2 regions of the Enterococcus sp. AMC1086 genome follow, and region 1 is predicted to be linked to the other one. Evidence: a T-box and tRNA genes for the amino acid it is inferred to sense, from the RefSeq annotation. Region 1 holds a T-box; the other holds one or more tRNA genes.
What was found. A T-box is a leader RNA that pairs with one kind of tRNA and senses whether it is charged. The one in region 1 lies ahead of pheS (phenylalanine--tRNA ligase subunit alpha), so its partner is inferred to be a tRNA-Phe.

Region 1 (8,167 bases):
TATTGTTAGTTTTACTGTTTTTACAACAGCAGCTTTAGCTGAAATTATCCGAGGTGGATTAAACGGTGTAGATAAAGGTCAAAAAGAAGCCGCTCAATCACAAGGTTTTAGTAATGTTCAAATTCTTGTGCATATCGTATTACCTCAAGCGATTCGCAATGTATTACCCGCAATCGTTTCTCAGTTTGTCACGGTAATCAAAGATACTAGTTTCTTATATTCTGTCATTGCATTACAAGAATTGTTTGGAAAGTCTTATATCTTAATGGGTCGCTATGCACAAACAGGACAAGTTTTTACTATATATGGACTTGTGGCTTTGATGTATTTTGTAATCAACTTCTCTATCTCCCAATTTTCAAGATGGTTATCTAGAAATTGGGTATAAAAATAAGGATGTAGCCCAAACTATTTTAGTTTTTGCTACACCCTTATTTTTTTATCGAATCGTTACATTAAAATGTTCGACTAACGCTTTTTCTACTTTTTCCATTGATTGGTTGATTTCTTCATCTACCAATGTGGCTTCTGCATTTACAAACGTTAAGCTATACGCCATTGATTTTTTACCTTCAGCAATATTATCCCCTTGGTAAACATCAAATAAATGAACAGATTGCAAGAATTTTCCAGCTTGTTTAGAAATCGTTTCAACTAATGCTTGACTAGTTACTGATTCATCAACCAATAAGGCAATATCTCTTGAAATAGCCGGGAATTTCGAAATTTGTTGATAAATCAAAGGGTCACTTTCTTCTTCAATAATTGCTTGAAGATTCAATTCAGCTACATAAGTTTCAGGAATTTCGTATTCTTTTGCCACACTCGGATGAACTTGACCGACAAAACCAATGACAGTATCATTCAATTTTATTAAGGCTGTTCTTCCTGGATGCAACTCTTGGTTTTCTTTTGTCGCCTCATAAGTTATCTTATCAGCAATACCTACAGAATCAAATAGCGTTTCAAGCATGCCTTTGAGTGTATAGAAATCGACAGGTATTTCTTTAGTCTGCCAGTCTTTTACTACTTTATTTCCTGATAATACAATGCCTAAATGATTTTCTTCATACGGCAATTCTTTTTTAGGATCACGATCTTGATAAAACACTCGTCCAATTTCATAGAGAGCAACATTATTATTTTTACGAGCAACATTATAGGCTACATCATCTAATAAGCCCGAAATCAAGTTCATTCTTAAAACAGAGCGCTCTTCACTCATCGGCCATTGTAAGCTTGTTGTTAAGCTTTCTCTCATCATAAATTGACGAGATTTTTCTTCGGTTGTCAAAGCGTAACTAATTGCTTCGCTTGCACCGCAACCTTCTAATAAACTTTTGATTTTACGAACCAATATTTGCCCACTCGTTAAACTACCAGCTACTGTTTCACCTTTTGGTAGTGTTGATGGTAGGTTGTCATAGCCGTAAATACGTGCAACTTCTTCAATCAAATCAGCTTCAATCGTTATATCCCAACGTCTAGACGGAACAGTTACAGTATATTTTCCTTGATCAAGTTTGTAAGTAAAGCCTAGCGTATCAAAAATTTCACTAACTGTATCCTGATCCATATCAGTACCTAAGTACTCATTGATTCGTGAAATCGTTACACTGACAATAATCTCTTCAAGAGCTAATTCAGAACCAATCGCTTTACCTGCGACAACAGTTCCGCCAGCTAATTTAGCGATCATGGCTGCTGCCACATCGCCTGCTTCACCAATCGTTGCATGGTTGATGCCTTTTTCAAAACGACTAGAAGATTCACTACGTAGATTGAATTCTTTTGACGTTCTACGAACCGACAAAGAATCAAATAATGCTGATTCTAAAGCAACTGTAGTTGTTCCCTCAGTGATTTCAGAGTCCGCACCACCCATTACACCAGCTAAAGCCACAGGAACATTTCCATTTGTAATGACGATATTTTCATCTGATACTTTTCTTGTTTCGCTATCTAAAGTAACGATTTCTTCGCCAGATTTGCCACGTCTGACTAAAATAGTTTTACTATCCAACTTATCATAATCAAACGCATGCAAAGGTTGTCCAAATAATAAAAGAATATAGTTTGTTACGTCAACGACATTATTGATTGGACGAATGCCCTCATTCATTAAACGAGTTTGCAACCACAACGGACTTTCAGCAATTTTTACATCTTTGATGATTCTAATTTGATAGGCTGGTGTATCTTTTTTATCTTCTACTTCAACAGAGATATAATCAGCAGCAGTTTGGGTGGCATCCTCTTTTAAAATTTCATCATTGAATTGAGGTGTCTGACGATAAATAGCGCCTACTTCATACGCTACACCGCGCATGCTTAAAGCATCAGCACGATTTGGCGTGATCGATAATTCGATAATATGATCATCCATATCTAAATAAGAAAACACATCATCCCCATTGATAGCATCCGCTGGCATATAATAAATCCCGTCAGAATAAGCTTTAGGAATCACATTATCAGAATAACCCAATTCTTGTAACGAACAGATCATCCCATTTGAGACTTCACCGCGCATTTTACCTTTTTTGATTTTTTGATTTCCAGTAATTCGAGATCCTGGTAACGCAACAATTACTTTAATGCCGACTTTGACATTTGACGCACCACATACGATTTGGGATAATTCTTCTTCGCCTATATCCACTTGGCAAATTGATAAATGATCCGAATTTGGATGAGGAATACATTCTTTAACCTCACCTACGACTATTTTTTTCAAGCCTTCTTCTGGTACTTCCACGCCTTCAACTTCAATCCCAGTCAAAGACATTTGATCAGATAATTCTTTTGCTGAAATTTTCGAAAGATCTAAATATTCACTTAACCATTTATAAGAAACTAACATCATCGATTACTCCTTTACCTTGAACTGATTTAAGAAACGTAAATCATTTTGATAGAAATTACGTATGTCGTTCACACCATAACGCAGCATTGCTACACGATCTGGTCCTAAGCCAAAAGCAAAACCTGTATATTCATTTGGATCGATCCCTGACATAGATAGAACATCTGGATGAACCATACCGGCACCTAAAATTTCAATCCAGCCAGTATGCTTACAAACATTACATCCAGCCCCTCCACATTTAAAGCAACTAACATCAACTTCAACAGATGGTTCTGTAAACGGGAAATAACTTGGACGCAGGCGAATCTTACGGTCTTCACCAAACATTTTTTTCATTACAACTTCTAAGGTTCCTTTTAGATCCCCCATCGTAATATTTTTATCGATAACTAAGCCTTCAATTTGATGGAATTGATGACTATGCGTCGCATCATCTGTATCTCTACGGAATACTTTTCCTGGAGAAATCATGCGTAATGCACTTTTTGAAAAATCATGTTTTTCCATGGTTCTGGCTTGAACAGGTGACGTATGAGTACGAATCAAAATATCATCAGAAATATAAAATGTATCTTGCATGTCGCGAGCTGGATGATCTTTAGGTAAATTCATGCGCTCAAAATTATACTGATCCGACTCTACTTCATATCCTTCAACAACTTGGTATCCCATACCGACAAAGATATCTTCGATTTCTTCCATTACTTGAGATAATACATGACGTGTACCGTGGGTCATCTGTTTTCCAGGTAAGGTAACATCGGTCGTCTCTTGTTCTAACGCCGCATTTAACGCAATAGTTTCTAAAACTTCTTTGCGTGCTTCAACAGCGTCACTCAACATATCGCGAATTTCATTAGCAAAACTTCCTACTATCGGACGTTCCTCAGCTGATAAATCCTTCATGCCTCTCAACACTTCTGTGATCGGGCCTTTTTTCCCCAGTGTCTCTACTCTGATTTGGTTTAGTGCTTTAAGATCAGATACAGTTTGAATATTATTCAACGTTTCATCTCTTAATGCTTCTAATTGAGCTTTTAATGTCATTTTTTTATTCCTTTCTTTTGTTTGGTAACAAAATTGAGTATAAAGTATTGATGAAAACAAGTCATTTTTTACAACAAACTAATTAAAATAAAAAACGATAGCCCGCTCCTATATTAAGGAACGAGCTATCGTGTTACCATCCTACTTCATGATAAAAAATCATGCACTCAATTCATATAACGGCTTTCACCGGTCTGATCTCTTTGGAACAAACAAACTCCGGAAGTGAACTTCATTTTTCGATTACGTAACCTGTTTTCAGTCTAAGACAGGTTTTCCCTTTTCGTATCAGCCAAATTACTCTTTTCCATCTACATTTTTTGTTATTCAATTGATTATAGTGTACAAGAATTTACATCTGAGGTCAACTGCATTCTTCCGCAGTGACCCATTTTTCTGCCCAATGCTGGATTTGTTCCATTGCATGTTGTAGGTCCTTACCTTTATTTGTGAGAAAATACTCTAGACGACTGCTCTCATCACAGCGAACTGCTTTTGAGATGATCCCTTCCCCTTCTAATTCTTTCAAGCGTTCCACTAATACACGATCGCTTAGTTCAGGGATTTTTTGTTTTAACTCGCCAAATCGTTGAGGACCATTTTCCAAAAAGACATCAATAATCAAACCATTCCATTTCTTTCCTAAAATCGTAAATGCCTTTTCGAATTTGGGACATAGTGAAAATTCGGTTGTTTTTACTTGCTCCATTTTCCTCACCTCGTAAACTGAGTATAGCACACAACTTACAATTTGTAAGTATATCTGCTTTTAATTTAATTCATTTTTTCAATAATTTGCTCTTTGTCCAAATCAATAATGATCCCTGCGGACAATAATACTAGTAATACTTGATTTACTTGTTTGTTCGTTGCTTGCGCCAACGCTTTTCGATATAAGTTCAGCTGACCTCTATAGCGCTGAATAACTTTTTTGATTTCTTGTGGATTGTCAATATCTTGGACAAAATCAGTCTTGTAATCATAGAGAATGCAGTCCTCATCGTGCAAAATGTATCCATCAATCATACCATGGATCAATAAATCGTCTTGTGTTTCTTTTGGGTAATCTTTGATCAGTTCTTCTGCTTTCAACAACATTGAAAACGGCTGTTCACGAACAATTAGTGCTGGATTTTCAAGTAATTTTTGTCCTAAACTAGTGCGGTAAAATGATAGCACTTGTTCGATATTGATTCGTTTGGCTACATTTTCTTGGATGATTTTTGTTTGAACTAATTCCTCAAGCAATGCACCAATGGTAGCCTTTGTCGGTGCTTCGTTTAAATCCAAAAGCTGTAATAAATAATGAGTTGCTGTGCCGATTTCAACAGCCGATGGTTTTCGGATCGTTTCAATAAATCTGGGTTTCCCTAATTCTCCTTCACTAATCCGATGAATAATCATCGGAGTTTCCTGAATTGTATTTTTTTCATCTACTTCGATTTTAGCTATTTCTTTATTATCTGGATCTTCAAATACACGTTTTATTTCTGATACTGATTGATAATTCGTTGTTTTTGTTGAAAGCTGATAAGGATAATCATAGTTCAAACGTTGAAGAGCTTTTTTTATCTTTTTTGGATCACTTGTCTGAGAGCTCACTTTTTTTAAGGAATCTGTTTCAATAAATTGAAGGGTCGCAAATTGATCTTGTATTTCTTTTTCCGTTACAAAAGAAACATTGAACCCTGCAGCGTGTTGCGTGATTCCAGCGACTGTTTCAGTAACAAAGGTTGTTTGAAATTCCGACATTTTTTGATGACGAATCAAACTCATCCCAACCCAGTTCATCAAACTACTTTTCCCTTGCAGACGATTTTCACTGGGCAAGACTTTTGTCTGAACATCTCCAACTTTCAGCCATTCTTTGAAAGCAGCCTCTTGATTGTTGTAAGAACCGACCAAATAAAGTTTTTGCTCTGCTCGTGTCAATGCAACATATAATTTACGCATTTCTTCTGAAAGTAATTTTTTTAATTTTGCTTGTTTGATTGCTAAAAACGGCAATGTTTCATACAACATACGTTCTGCTTGATCAAGATAACGAATCCCTACACCTAAACGATCATCAAATATATAACGTTCATTTAAATCACCAAGATTGAACTCTTTGGTCATGTCTAGAATAAAAACGACAGGAAATTCTAACCCTTTACTCGCATGGATCGTCATCACCCGCACCGCATTTTCATCGCTCAAAATCACGGGTTCTGCTAAATCCTTATCTTTTTCCTGCATTTTTTCAATAAAACGAACAAACTGAAATAATCCACGGAAACTGGTCTGCTCATAACTCGCTGCTCGGTCAACTAATGCAAATAAATTGGCTTGCCTTTGTTTACCAGCAGGCATTCCTCCTACATAATCTAAATACGCAGTATCTTGATAAATTTGCCAAATCAATGTCGCTAATTGATTTCGTCTTGCCATTTCTCGCCATTTCTCTAACCATTCAGCAAATTGCATAGTCTTTTCTTTTAACGTTTGATGCCCTTTTTCGTTAGTATCATTTAGGTTAAACGATAAAAAAGCTTCGTAAAATGAACTTTTTTTAGCTGCCAATCGGATCGTCACTAATTCATTTTCTTTCAATCCTACAATTGGTGAACGCAAAATAGCTGCTAACGGAATATCTTGATAGGGATTGTCGATGATCTGTAACAGAGACACCATTGTTTGAACTTCTGTTGCTTGAAAATAATTTTGAGCATCATTTACCTGAATTGGAATTCCAGCTAGCTTAAAAATTTCTAAAATGGTCAAATTATTTTTCTTCGTCGGTGTCAACAGCACAATATCTTTATACGTAAGTGGTCGATTTTCTTTGACCGATTTATCATAGATCAAAAATTTATTATCGATCAACTCTCTTATTTTCAGCGCGGTCATGTGCAACTCGCCTTCAGTTTTATCTTCCAGAATTAATTGAGAATCATCCGTCACTTGCAAGCTCTCTTCCTGCTCTGATTTTTTTTCATAAATCAATAACTCAGTATCATAATTTTCAGCTTCTGAAAACTGATCGAATCCATGAACAAGTTGAGCCGCTTCGTCATATTCGATTTGACCGACGCGTTCGTCCATTAATTGCTCAAAAACTAAATTGGTAAAATCTAATACATTTTTTCTGGAACGAAAATTTTCAGCTAAAACGATTCGTTTTCCTTCTTTATTTTGACCATATTGATTGTATTTTTCAATAAAAAGCATTGGATCAGCTAAACGGAAGGAATAGATAGACTGCTTCACATCTCCCACCATAAATAAGTTTCCATCTTCTGCTATTGGTCTTCTTAACCAATAAAGGATCGTCTCTTGTAATCGATTGATATCTTGATACTCATCGACTAAAACTTCATCAAATTTATCGCGATAATATGTTGAAGCTTCTGTAGCCGACCATTCACCTGTTTCTTTTTTTGCTAAAATCGCTAAGGTGAAATGCTCTAAATCATTGAAATCGACTAACCCTTTTTTCAGTTTTTGTTTACTATAACTCTCTATGAACGCTTTTCCGACTTTAGCCATTTCTTCAACAAGTGGCTGTGATTGATTTAAAATTTCTTTCATTTGTTCTGGTGATAACGTAAACAAGTTGTTCAAATTATCATTTATAGCTTTTTTATTTTGCTCTCGTAAATTTTTCGCTTGTGCAGCTATTTCTTTCAACTCTTCCACACGTACGGTAGGATAACGTTCAAAAGTAACAGTTTTAGAAATTTCAAAACCTGCTTCTAAATCATTATCTGCTAACTGGCTGATAAAGGTCTCAACAAAATCTTTTTCATTTCTGGCAAGAATCTCGATTTTCCCTAATTTTTCTTCTCCTTCAGTTAAACGGATCATCTCTTCATAACGATTTACACACCGAAACAGACTTTCCATCAGCTGAGGTTTTAAATACTCTTGAAATAAAACTGAATCACCTAATTGTCCAGCGACACGATAACTATCAGCTAGATGCATCAACCAATCATCAGGATCGGGATTGGCACGGGCAAATTCATATAATGAAAAAATCAAACGAGTCAATCCGTCATCACTACGATCATTTGAAAAATTACTAGTCAACTGGTAAAAAGATTCTTGGTTTTCCGCGTAGAATTGCTCTCTAAGCTCATCCCAAACATCCTCTTTTAAAAGCAACATCTCGGTCTCATCTGTCAACAATCGAAAAACTGGATCCATTTCGATCAAATAATAAAAACGACGAATCACTGTTAGACAAAATGCATGCAAGGTACTGATATT
Region 2 (8,167 bases), 1.1 Mb from region 1:
AATTGACGGGGGCCCGCACAAGCGGTGGAGCATGTGGTTTAATTCGAAGCAACGCGAAGAACCTTACCAGGTCTTGACATCCTTTGACCACTCTAGAGATAGAGCTTTCCCTTCGGGGACAAAGTGACAGGTGGTGCATGGTTGTCGTCAGCTCGTGTCGTGAGATGTTGGGTTAAGTCCCGCAACGAGCGCAACCCTTATTGTTAGTTGCCATCATTCAGTTGGGCACTCTAGCGAGACTGCCGGTGACAAACCGGAGGAAGGTGGGGATGACGTCAAATCATCATGCCCCTTATGACCTGGGCTACACACGTGCTACAATGGGAAGTACAACGAGTCGCTAGGCCGCGAGGTCATGCAAATCTCTTAAAGCTTCTCTCAGTTCGGATTGTAGGCTGCAACTCGCCTACATGAAGCCGGAATCGCTAGTAATCGCGGATCAGCACGCCGCGGTGAATACGTTCCCGGGCCTTGTACACACCGCCCGTCACACCACGAAAGTTTGTAACACCCGAAGTCGGTGAGGTAACCCTTGTGGAGCCAGCCGCCTAAGGTGGGATAGATGATTGGGGTGAAGTCGTAACAAGGTAGCCGTATCGGAAGGTGCGGCTGGATCACCTCCTTTCTAAGGAATATCACGGAAACTTACACATTCGTCGACACTTTGTTCAGTTTTGAGAGGTTTACTCTTATATAAAGAAGTTAATCATTAGATTTTCTTTCTTTTTATATGATTCTCTCAAACGAATTGTTCATTGAAAACTGGATATTGAAGTATAAAAGTAATCAAAACAAACCGAGAACACCGCGTTGAATGAGTTTTTTAATTAAAATAGTTCGAAGCTTATTTTATTGGTCACGCCTCTATCGCTAGAGAAACGAGCCAAACAAAACCGATCGTAAGATCGTAAGGTTAAGTGAATAAGGGCGCACGGTGGATGCCTTGGCATTAGGAGCCGATGAAGGACGGGACTAACACCGATATGCTTTGGGGAGCTGTAAGTGAGCTATGATCCAGAGATTTCCGAATGGGGAAACCCAGCATCTTTTATAGGATGTTACTATTCAGTGAATACATAGCTGGATAGAGGTAGACGCAGAGAACTGAAACATCTAAGTACCTGCAGGAAGAGAAAGAAAATTCGATTCCCTGAGTAGCGGCGAGCGAAACGGGAAAAGCCCAAACCAACAAGCTTGCTTGTTGGGGTTGTAGGACTCCGATGTGGTAGTCTGTCAAGATAGTCGAAGAACCTGGAAAGGTTCGCCAAAGTGGGTAATAGCCCCGTAGACGAAATGTTGGCAACACCTAGGAGGATCCTGAGTACGGCGGAACACGAGAAATTCCGTCGGAATCCGCGGGGACCATCCCGCAAGGCTAAATACTCCCTAATGACCGATAGTGAACCAGTACCGTGAGGGAAAGGTGAAAAGCACCCCGGAAGGGGAGTGAAATAGATCCTGAAACCGTGTGCCTACAACAAGTCAAAGCCCGTTAATGGGTGATGGCGTGCCTTTTGTAGAATGAACCGGCGAGTTACGATTGCATGCGAGGTTAAGGTGAAGAGCCGGAGCCGCAGCGAAAGCGAGTCTGAATAGGGCGAATGAGTATGTAGTCGTAGACCCGAAACCATGTGATCTACCCATGGCCAGGTTGAAGGTGTGGTAAAACGCACTGGAGGACCGAACCCACGTACGTTGAAAAGTGCGGGGATGAGCTGTGGGTAGCGGAGAAATTCCAAACGAACTTGGAGATAGCTGGTTCTCTCCGAAATAGCTTTAGGGCTAGCGTCGAAGTTAAGAATGATGGAGGTAGAGCACTGTTTGGACTAGGGGCCCATCTCGGGTTACCGAATTCAGATAAACTCCGAATGCCATTCATTCATATTCGGCAGTCAGACTGCGAGTGATAAGATCCGTAGTCGAAAGGGAAACAGCCCAGACCACCAGCTAAGGTCCCAAAATATATGTTAAGTGGAAAAGGATGTGGGGTTGCACAGACAACTAGGATGTTGGCTCAGAAGCAGCCACCATTTAAAGAGTGCGTAATAGCTCACTAGTCGAGTGACCCTGCGCCGAAAATGTACCGGGGCTAAACATATTACCGAAGCTGTGGATCACACCTCTGGTGTGATGGTAGGAGAGCGTTCTAAGGGCGTTGAAGGTCGATCGTGAGGACGGCTGGAGCGCTTAGAAGTGAGAATGCCGGTATGAGTAGCGAAAGACGGGTGAGAATCCCGTCCACCGTATGACTAAGGTTTCCTGGGGAAGGCTCGTCCGCCCAGGGTTAGTCGGGACCTAAGCCGAGGCCGATAGGCGTAGGCGATGGACAACAGGTTGATATTCCTGTACCAGTTGTTTTTGTTTGAGCAATGGAGGGACGCAGGAGGCTAAGGAATGCATGCGACTGGAAGTGCATGTCCAAGCAGTAAGTCTTGAGTAGAGTCAAATGCTTTACTCTATACGGACAAGCTGTGATGGGGAGGGAAATAATAGTACCGAAGTTCCTGATGTCACACTGTCAAGAAAAGCTTCTAGTGAGAAAACAACTGCCCGTACCGTAAACCGACACAGGTAGTCGAGGAGAGTATCCTAAGGTGAGCGAGCGAACTCTCGTTAAGGAACTCGGCAAAATGACCCCGTAACTTCGGGAGAAGGGGTGCTGACTTCGGTCAGCCGCAGTGAATAGGCCCAAGCGACTGTTTATCAAAAACACAGGTCTCTGCAAAATCGAAAGATGAAGTATAGGGGCTGACGCCTGCCCGGTGCTGGAAGGTTAAGAGGATGGGTTAGCTTCGGCGAAGCTCAGAATTGAAGCCCCAGTAAACGGCGGCCGTAACTATAACGGTCCTAAGGTAGCGAAATTCCTTGTCGGGTAAGTTCCGACCCGCACGAAAGGCGTAACGATTTGGGCACTGTCTCAACGAGAGACTCGGTGAAATTTTAGTACCTGTGAAGATGCAGGTTACCCGCGACAGGACGGAAAGACCCCATGGAGCTTTACTGTAGCTTGATATTGAGTGTTTGTACCACATGTACAGGATAGGTAGGAGCCGATGAATCCGGAACGCTAGTTTCGGTGGAGGCGCTGGTGGGATACTACCCTTGTGTTATGAACCCTCTAACCCGCACCACTTATCGTGGTGGGAGACAGTGTCAGGTGGGCAGTTTGACTGGGGCGGTCGCCTCCTAAAGAGTAACGGAGGCGCCCAAAGGTTCCCTCAGAATGGTTGGAAATCATTCGCAGAGTGTAAAGGCAGAAGGGAGCTTGACTGCGAGACTTACAAGTCGAGCAGGGACGAAAGTCGGGCTTAGTGATCCGGTGGTTCCGCATGGAAGGGCCATCGCTCAACGGATAAAAGCTACCCTGGGGATAACAGGCTTATCTCCCCCAAGAGTCCACATCGACGGGGAGGTTTGGCACCTCGATGTCGGCTCGTCGCATCCTGGGGCTGTAGTCGGTCCCAAGGGTTGGGCTGTTCGCCCATTAAAGCGGCACGCGAGCTGGGTTCAGAACGTCGTGAGACAGTTCGGTCCCTATCCGTCGCGGGCGTTGGAAATTTGAGAGGAGCTGTCCTTAGTACGAGAGGACCGGGATGGACTTACCGCTGGTGTACCAGTTGTTCTGCCAAGGGCATTGCTGGGTAGCTATGTAGGGAAGGGATAAACGCTGAAAGCATCTAAGTGTGAAGCCCACCTCAAGATGAGATTTCCCATTTCTTTAAGAAAGTAAGACCCCTGAGAGATGATCAGGTAGATAGGTTGGAAGTGGAAGTGCAGTGATGTACGGAGCGGACCAATACTAATCGGTCGAGGACTTAACCAAAGAAACGAAATAAAAAAGTAGATCGGACAGTTTGATTACAACTTCAATCCAGTTTTGAGTGAATAATCACTCAATTGAATAGCAACAACACCCAGTGTGGTGGCGATAGCGAGAAGGATACACCTGTTCCCATGCCGAACACAGAAGTTAAGCTTCTTAGCGCCGATTGTAGTGAAGGGTTTCCCTTTGTGAGAGTAGGACGTCGCCACGCTAAAGTGTTGTCTTGGAGGTTTAGCTCAGCTGGGAGAGCACCTGCCTTACAAGCAGGGGGTCGGCGGTTCGATCCCGTCAACCTCCATTTTTTGAGCCGTTAGCTCAGTTGGTAGAGCATCTGACTTTTAATCAGAGGGTCGCAGGTTCGAGCCCTGCACGGCTCATAGGAATATTTTGCGGGTGTGGCGGAATTGGCAGACGCACTAGATTTAGGATCTAGCGCCTTACGGCGTGGGGGTTCAAGTCCCTTCACCCGCATTTTTAGTCTCGTTTTATAACTAGGCGATCATCACGCCGGCTTAGCTCAGTTGGTAGAGCATCTGATTTGTAATCAGAGGGTCGAGGGTTCAAATCCTTTAGCCGGCATCCAGACTGCGGAAATAGCTCAGTGGTAGAGCACCACCTTGCCAAGGTGGGGGTCGCGGGTTCGAACCCCGTTTTCCGCTTAGCTTGTTCTTTCGCCGGGGTGGCGGAACTGGCAGACGCACAGGACTTAAAATCCTGCGGTGAGTGATCACCGTACCGGTTCGATTCCGGTCCTCGGCATTAGAAATGTTGCACCCATAGCTCAACTGGATAGAGTGCTTGACTACGAATCAAGAGGTTAGGGGTTCGACTCCCTTTGGGTGCATTGTAATTACGGGAAGTAGCTCAGCTTGGTAGAGCACTTGGTTTGGGACCAAGGGGTCGCAGGTTCGAATCCTGTCTTCCCGATTTATTTTGTGGGGCCTTAGCTCAGATGGGAGAGCGCCTGCTTTGCACGCAGGAGGTCAGCGGTTCGATCCCGCTAGGCTCCATTAGTACTTTATTATTTTCGCGGTGTAGCTCAGCTGGCTAGAGCGTCCGGTTCATACCCGGGAGGTCGGGGGTTCGATCCCCTTCGCCGCGATTTCTTTTTTTAAGAGCCAAGGACCTTTAGCTCAGTTGGTTAGAGCAGACGGCTCATAACCGTCCGGTCGTAGGTTCGAGTCCTACAAGGTCCATTGTAGTGACATTTTGATTAGTTGTACTATTTTATTCCGGAGGATTACCCAAGTCCGGCTGAAGGGAACGGTCTTGAAAACCGTCAGGCGGGTAAAACCGTGCAAGGGTTCGAATCCCTTATCCTCCTTTACTAAGAATTACGATGCTTTAGCATTATGGTGATTAGTACTTGTCGAAAGTAGTGAGAGAAAATCTTACTAGAAAACACTAAGAATCATCACTCTTTTATAGTCATATAGGCTATATATTATCGCGGGGTGGAGCAGTCAGGTAGCTCGTCGGGCTCATAACCCGAAGGTCGTAGGTTCAAATCCTGCCCCCGCAATTGCTTTTAAGTAGTAATTAAAAGCTAAAATAAGGTAGTGACGTAATACTTTTACTATTGGTTTGGTAGTTCAGCTGGTTAGAATGCCTGCCTGTCACGCAGGAGGTCGCGGGTTCGAGTCCCGTCCAGACCGTTTTGAAGTTTTGCGGGTGTAGTTTAGTGGTAAAACCACAGCCTTCCAAGCTGTTGTCGCGAGTTCGATTCTCGTCACCCGCTTTATGGGCCTATAGCTCAGCTGGTTAGAGCGCACGCCTGATAAGCGTGAGGTCGATGGTTCGAGTCCATTTAGGCCCATTTTTCAAATTATTTTCTTGGGGAAGTACTCAAGTGGCTGAAGAGGCGCCCCTGCTAAGGGTGTAGGTCGGGAAACCGGCGCGAGGGTTCAAATCCCTCCTTCTCCGTTTCATAGCGGCCCGTTGGTCAAGCGGTTAAGACACCGCCCTTTCACGGCGGTATCACGGGTTCGATTCCCGTACGGGTCATGATTTAATAGTTATTCCGGAGGATTACCCAAGTCCGGCTGAAGGGAACGGTCTTGAAAACCGTCAGGCGGGTAAAACCGTGCAAGGGTTCGAATCCCTTATCCTCCTTTACTAAGAATTACGATGCTTTAGCATTATGGTGATTAGTACTTGTCGAATATAGTGAGAGAAATAACCTTACTAAGAATCATCATTTTTTATAGTCATATAGAGACTATATATTATCGCGGGGTGGAGCAGTCAGGTAGCTCGTCGGGCTCATAACCCGAAGGTCGTAGGTTCAAATCCTGCCCCCGCAATTGCTTTTAAGTAGTAATTAAAAGCTAAATAAGATAGTGACGTAACACTTTTACTATTGGTTTGGTAGTTCAGCTGGTTAGAATGCCTGCCTGTCACGCAGGAGGTCGCGGGTTCGAGTCCCGTCCAGACCGTTTATAGTTTTTTGGCGCAGTAGCTCAGTTGGTAGAGCAACGGATTGAAGCTCCGTGTGTCGGCAGTTCGATTCTGTCTTGCGCCATTTGAAAGAAGAAACATGCGGGTGTAGTTTAGTGGTAAAACCACAGCCTTCCAAGCTGTTGTCGCGAGTTCGATTCTCGTCACCCGCTTTTTTTCTTTAAGGGCCTATAGCTCAGCTGGTTAGAGCGCACGCCTGATAAGCGTGAGGTCGATGGTTCGAGTCCATTTAGGCCCATAATTTTTAAATGGCCCGTTGGTCAAGCGGTTAAGACACCGCCCTTTCACGGCGGTATCACGGGTTCGATTCCCGTACGGGTCATGATTTTAAAACATTTTGCTTCTTTTGCAAAATGTTTTTTTATTGTTTATAAAATATTTTATGAAAACGTTGACAATGCTACTATAATAAGGTATTCTATGCTTGTACAGAATAAGTGAATATCTGGATAGTGATTGTTTAAATACAAGCTAAACCTAATTTTTCTAAAGAGGGAGAGTATCTTCTTTTTTGGAAAGGTTGGGTTTTTCTTTTTTACAATTGAAGGAGTTGAGCATAATGAAATGAAGGGAGCGAAGAAATGATTATTCAAAAAACTTTGAATAATAATGTTGTGATTACGTTAGATGTGAATGAACAAGAGCAAATTGTGATGGGACGTGGTATTGCATTTAAAAGAAAAATAGGAGATTTCATTGAAGAGGAGCGAGTAGATCAAGTATTTCGTTTAGCGAATCAGGATACTTCATTAAAATTCCAAGAACTATTGGGAGAACTACCGTTAGAAGTGATGCAGCTGTCAGATGAGATTATCAAATATGCAAAAACGAAACTTGGCAGAAAGCTAAATGATACAATTTTTATTTCTTTAACGGATCATCTGCATACAGCACTAGAGCGAATGAAGCAAGGAATCGAAGTAAAGAATTTTCTATTATGGGACATCAAGCGTTTTTTTTCTGATGAATATTTTATTGGGAATAAGGCAGTTGAGATGGTCAAAGAGAAGTTCGATGTGCAATTGCCAGAAGATGAAGCTGGTTTTATTGCTTTGCATCTAGTCAATGCAGAAATGGATGAAGAAGTTGGCAATGTTTATGAATTAACAAAAATCATGCAAGAGATTACGAACATCGTTAAATACCATTTCAAAATTACTTTTAATGAAGACTCTGTTTATTTTTATCGTTTTAGTACTCATTTAAAATTTTTTGCTTATCGTTTATTGAATCATAAAGAATTTCATGATGAAGATGATGGAGAACTATATGAAGTAATTAAAAAAAAATATTGTAATGCATATAATTGTGTGAATAAGATTGCTGATTTTTTGACTGAAAGCTATTGTTATAGGATATCAAAGGAAGAAAAGATGTATTTGATTATTCACATTGCACGTGTAGTACAAACAAATCACTAGTGGATTATTGATTTAATAGATTAGTCTTAATGGAAAGGTGGATAGAAGAGAAGAACTGGTACAGCAGGACCCTTTGGATAGTGACATTAAGTTGGCTAAACCTTCAAAAGTAATAGAGTGAAAAAAACTAAACTTTGGAGGAACAAAAAAATGGGAAAATATCATGATTTAGCAGAAAAAATTGTTAGTAATGTAGGTGGGAAAGAAAATATTAATAGTTTGACACATTGTATTACACGCTTACGTTTTAAATTGAAAGATGAATCAAAAGCAAATGACGATGTTCTAAAAAATATGGACGGTGTTGTTACTGTAATGAAGAGTGGTGGACAATATCAGGTAGTAATCGGGAATCATGTACCTGCAGTGTATGAAGACGTTGTAACCATTGCTGGGATTTCAGCGGATGCAGAGCAAGAATCGTCTGGTGGAAATTTGTTTAATCGATTGATCGATATTTTAAGTG

Region 2: it has a tRNA-Phe gene. The T-box ahead of pheS (phenylalanine--tRNA ligase subunit alpha) is inferred to sense a tRNA for this amino acid. The anticodon was not compared.

The regions. Positions count from the first base shown of each region.
Region 1 covers NZ_CM177100.1:1,793,383-1,801,549, forward strand. Annotated here, with positions in the region: gene AC4BC4_RS08380 (amino acid ABC transporter permease) at 1-388, shown strand, start outside; gene pheT (phenylalanine--tRNA ligase subunit beta) at 440-2,863, opposite strand; gene pheS (phenylalanine--tRNA ligase subunit alpha) at 2,870-3,916, opposite strand; T-box leader at 4,030-4,239, opposite strand; gene AC4BC4_RS08395 (winged helix-turn-helix transcriptional regulator) at 4,281-4,625, opposite strand; gene addA (helicase-exonuclease AddAB subunit AddA) at 4,691-8,167, opposite strand, start outside.
Region 2 covers NZ_CM177100.1:2,875,761-2,883,927, reverse strand. Annotated here, with positions in the region: rRNA gene AC4BC4_RS13625 (16S ribosomal RNA) at 1-625, shown strand, start outside; rRNA gene AC4BC4_RS13620 (23S ribosomal RNA) at 912-3,823, shown strand; rRNA gene rrf (5S ribosomal RNA) at 3,919-4,034, shown strand; tRNA gene AC4BC4_RS13610 (tRNA-Val) at 4,049-4,121, shown strand; tRNA gene AC4BC4_RS13605 (tRNA-Lys) at 4,128-4,200, shown strand; tRNA gene AC4BC4_RS13600 (tRNA-Leu) at 4,213-4,294, shown strand; tRNA gene AC4BC4_RS13595 (tRNA-Thr) at 4,330-4,402, shown strand; tRNA gene AC4BC4_RS13590 (tRNA-Gly) at 4,411-4,482, shown strand; tRNA gene AC4BC4_RS13585 (tRNA-Leu) at 4,497-4,582, shown strand; tRNA gene AC4BC4_RS13580 (tRNA-Arg) at 4,594-4,667, shown strand; tRNA gene AC4BC4_RS13575 (tRNA-Pro) at 4,677-4,750, shown strand; tRNA gene AC4BC4_RS13570 (tRNA-Ala) at 4,761-4,833, shown strand; tRNA gene AC4BC4_RS13565 (tRNA-Met) at 4,852-4,925, shown strand; tRNA gene AC4BC4_RS13560 (tRNA-Ile) at 4,946-5,019, shown strand; tRNA gene AC4BC4_RS13555 (tRNA-Ser) at 5,058-5,147, shown strand; tRNA gene AC4BC4_RS13550 (tRNA-Met) at 5,272-5,345, shown strand; tRNA gene AC4BC4_RS13545 (tRNA-Asp) at 5,405-5,478, shown strand; tRNA gene AC4BC4_RS13540 (tRNA-Gly) at 5,491-5,561, shown strand; tRNA gene AC4BC4_RS13535 (tRNA-Ile) at 5,566-5,639, shown strand; tRNA gene AC4BC4_RS13530 (tRNA-Ser) at 5,659-5,746, shown strand; tRNA gene AC4BC4_RS13525 (tRNA-Glu) at 5,756-5,827, shown strand; tRNA gene AC4BC4_RS13520 (tRNA-Ser) at 5,846-5,935, shown strand; tRNA gene AC4BC4_RS13515 (tRNA-Met) at 6,053-6,126, shown strand; tRNA gene AC4BC4_RS13510 (tRNA-Asp) at 6,185-6,258, shown strand; tRNA gene AC4BC4_RS13505 (tRNA-Phe) at 6,272-6,344, shown strand; tRNA gene AC4BC4_RS13500 (tRNA-Gly) at 6,362-6,432, shown strand; tRNA gene AC4BC4_RS13495 (tRNA-Ile) at 6,445-6,518, shown strand; tRNA gene AC4BC4_RS13490 (tRNA-Glu) at 6,531-6,602, shown strand; gene licT (BglG family transcription antiterminator LicT) at 6,862-7,701, shown strand; gene AC4BC4_RS13480 (beta-glucoside-specific PTS transporter subunit IIABC) at 7,852-8,167, shown strand, end outside.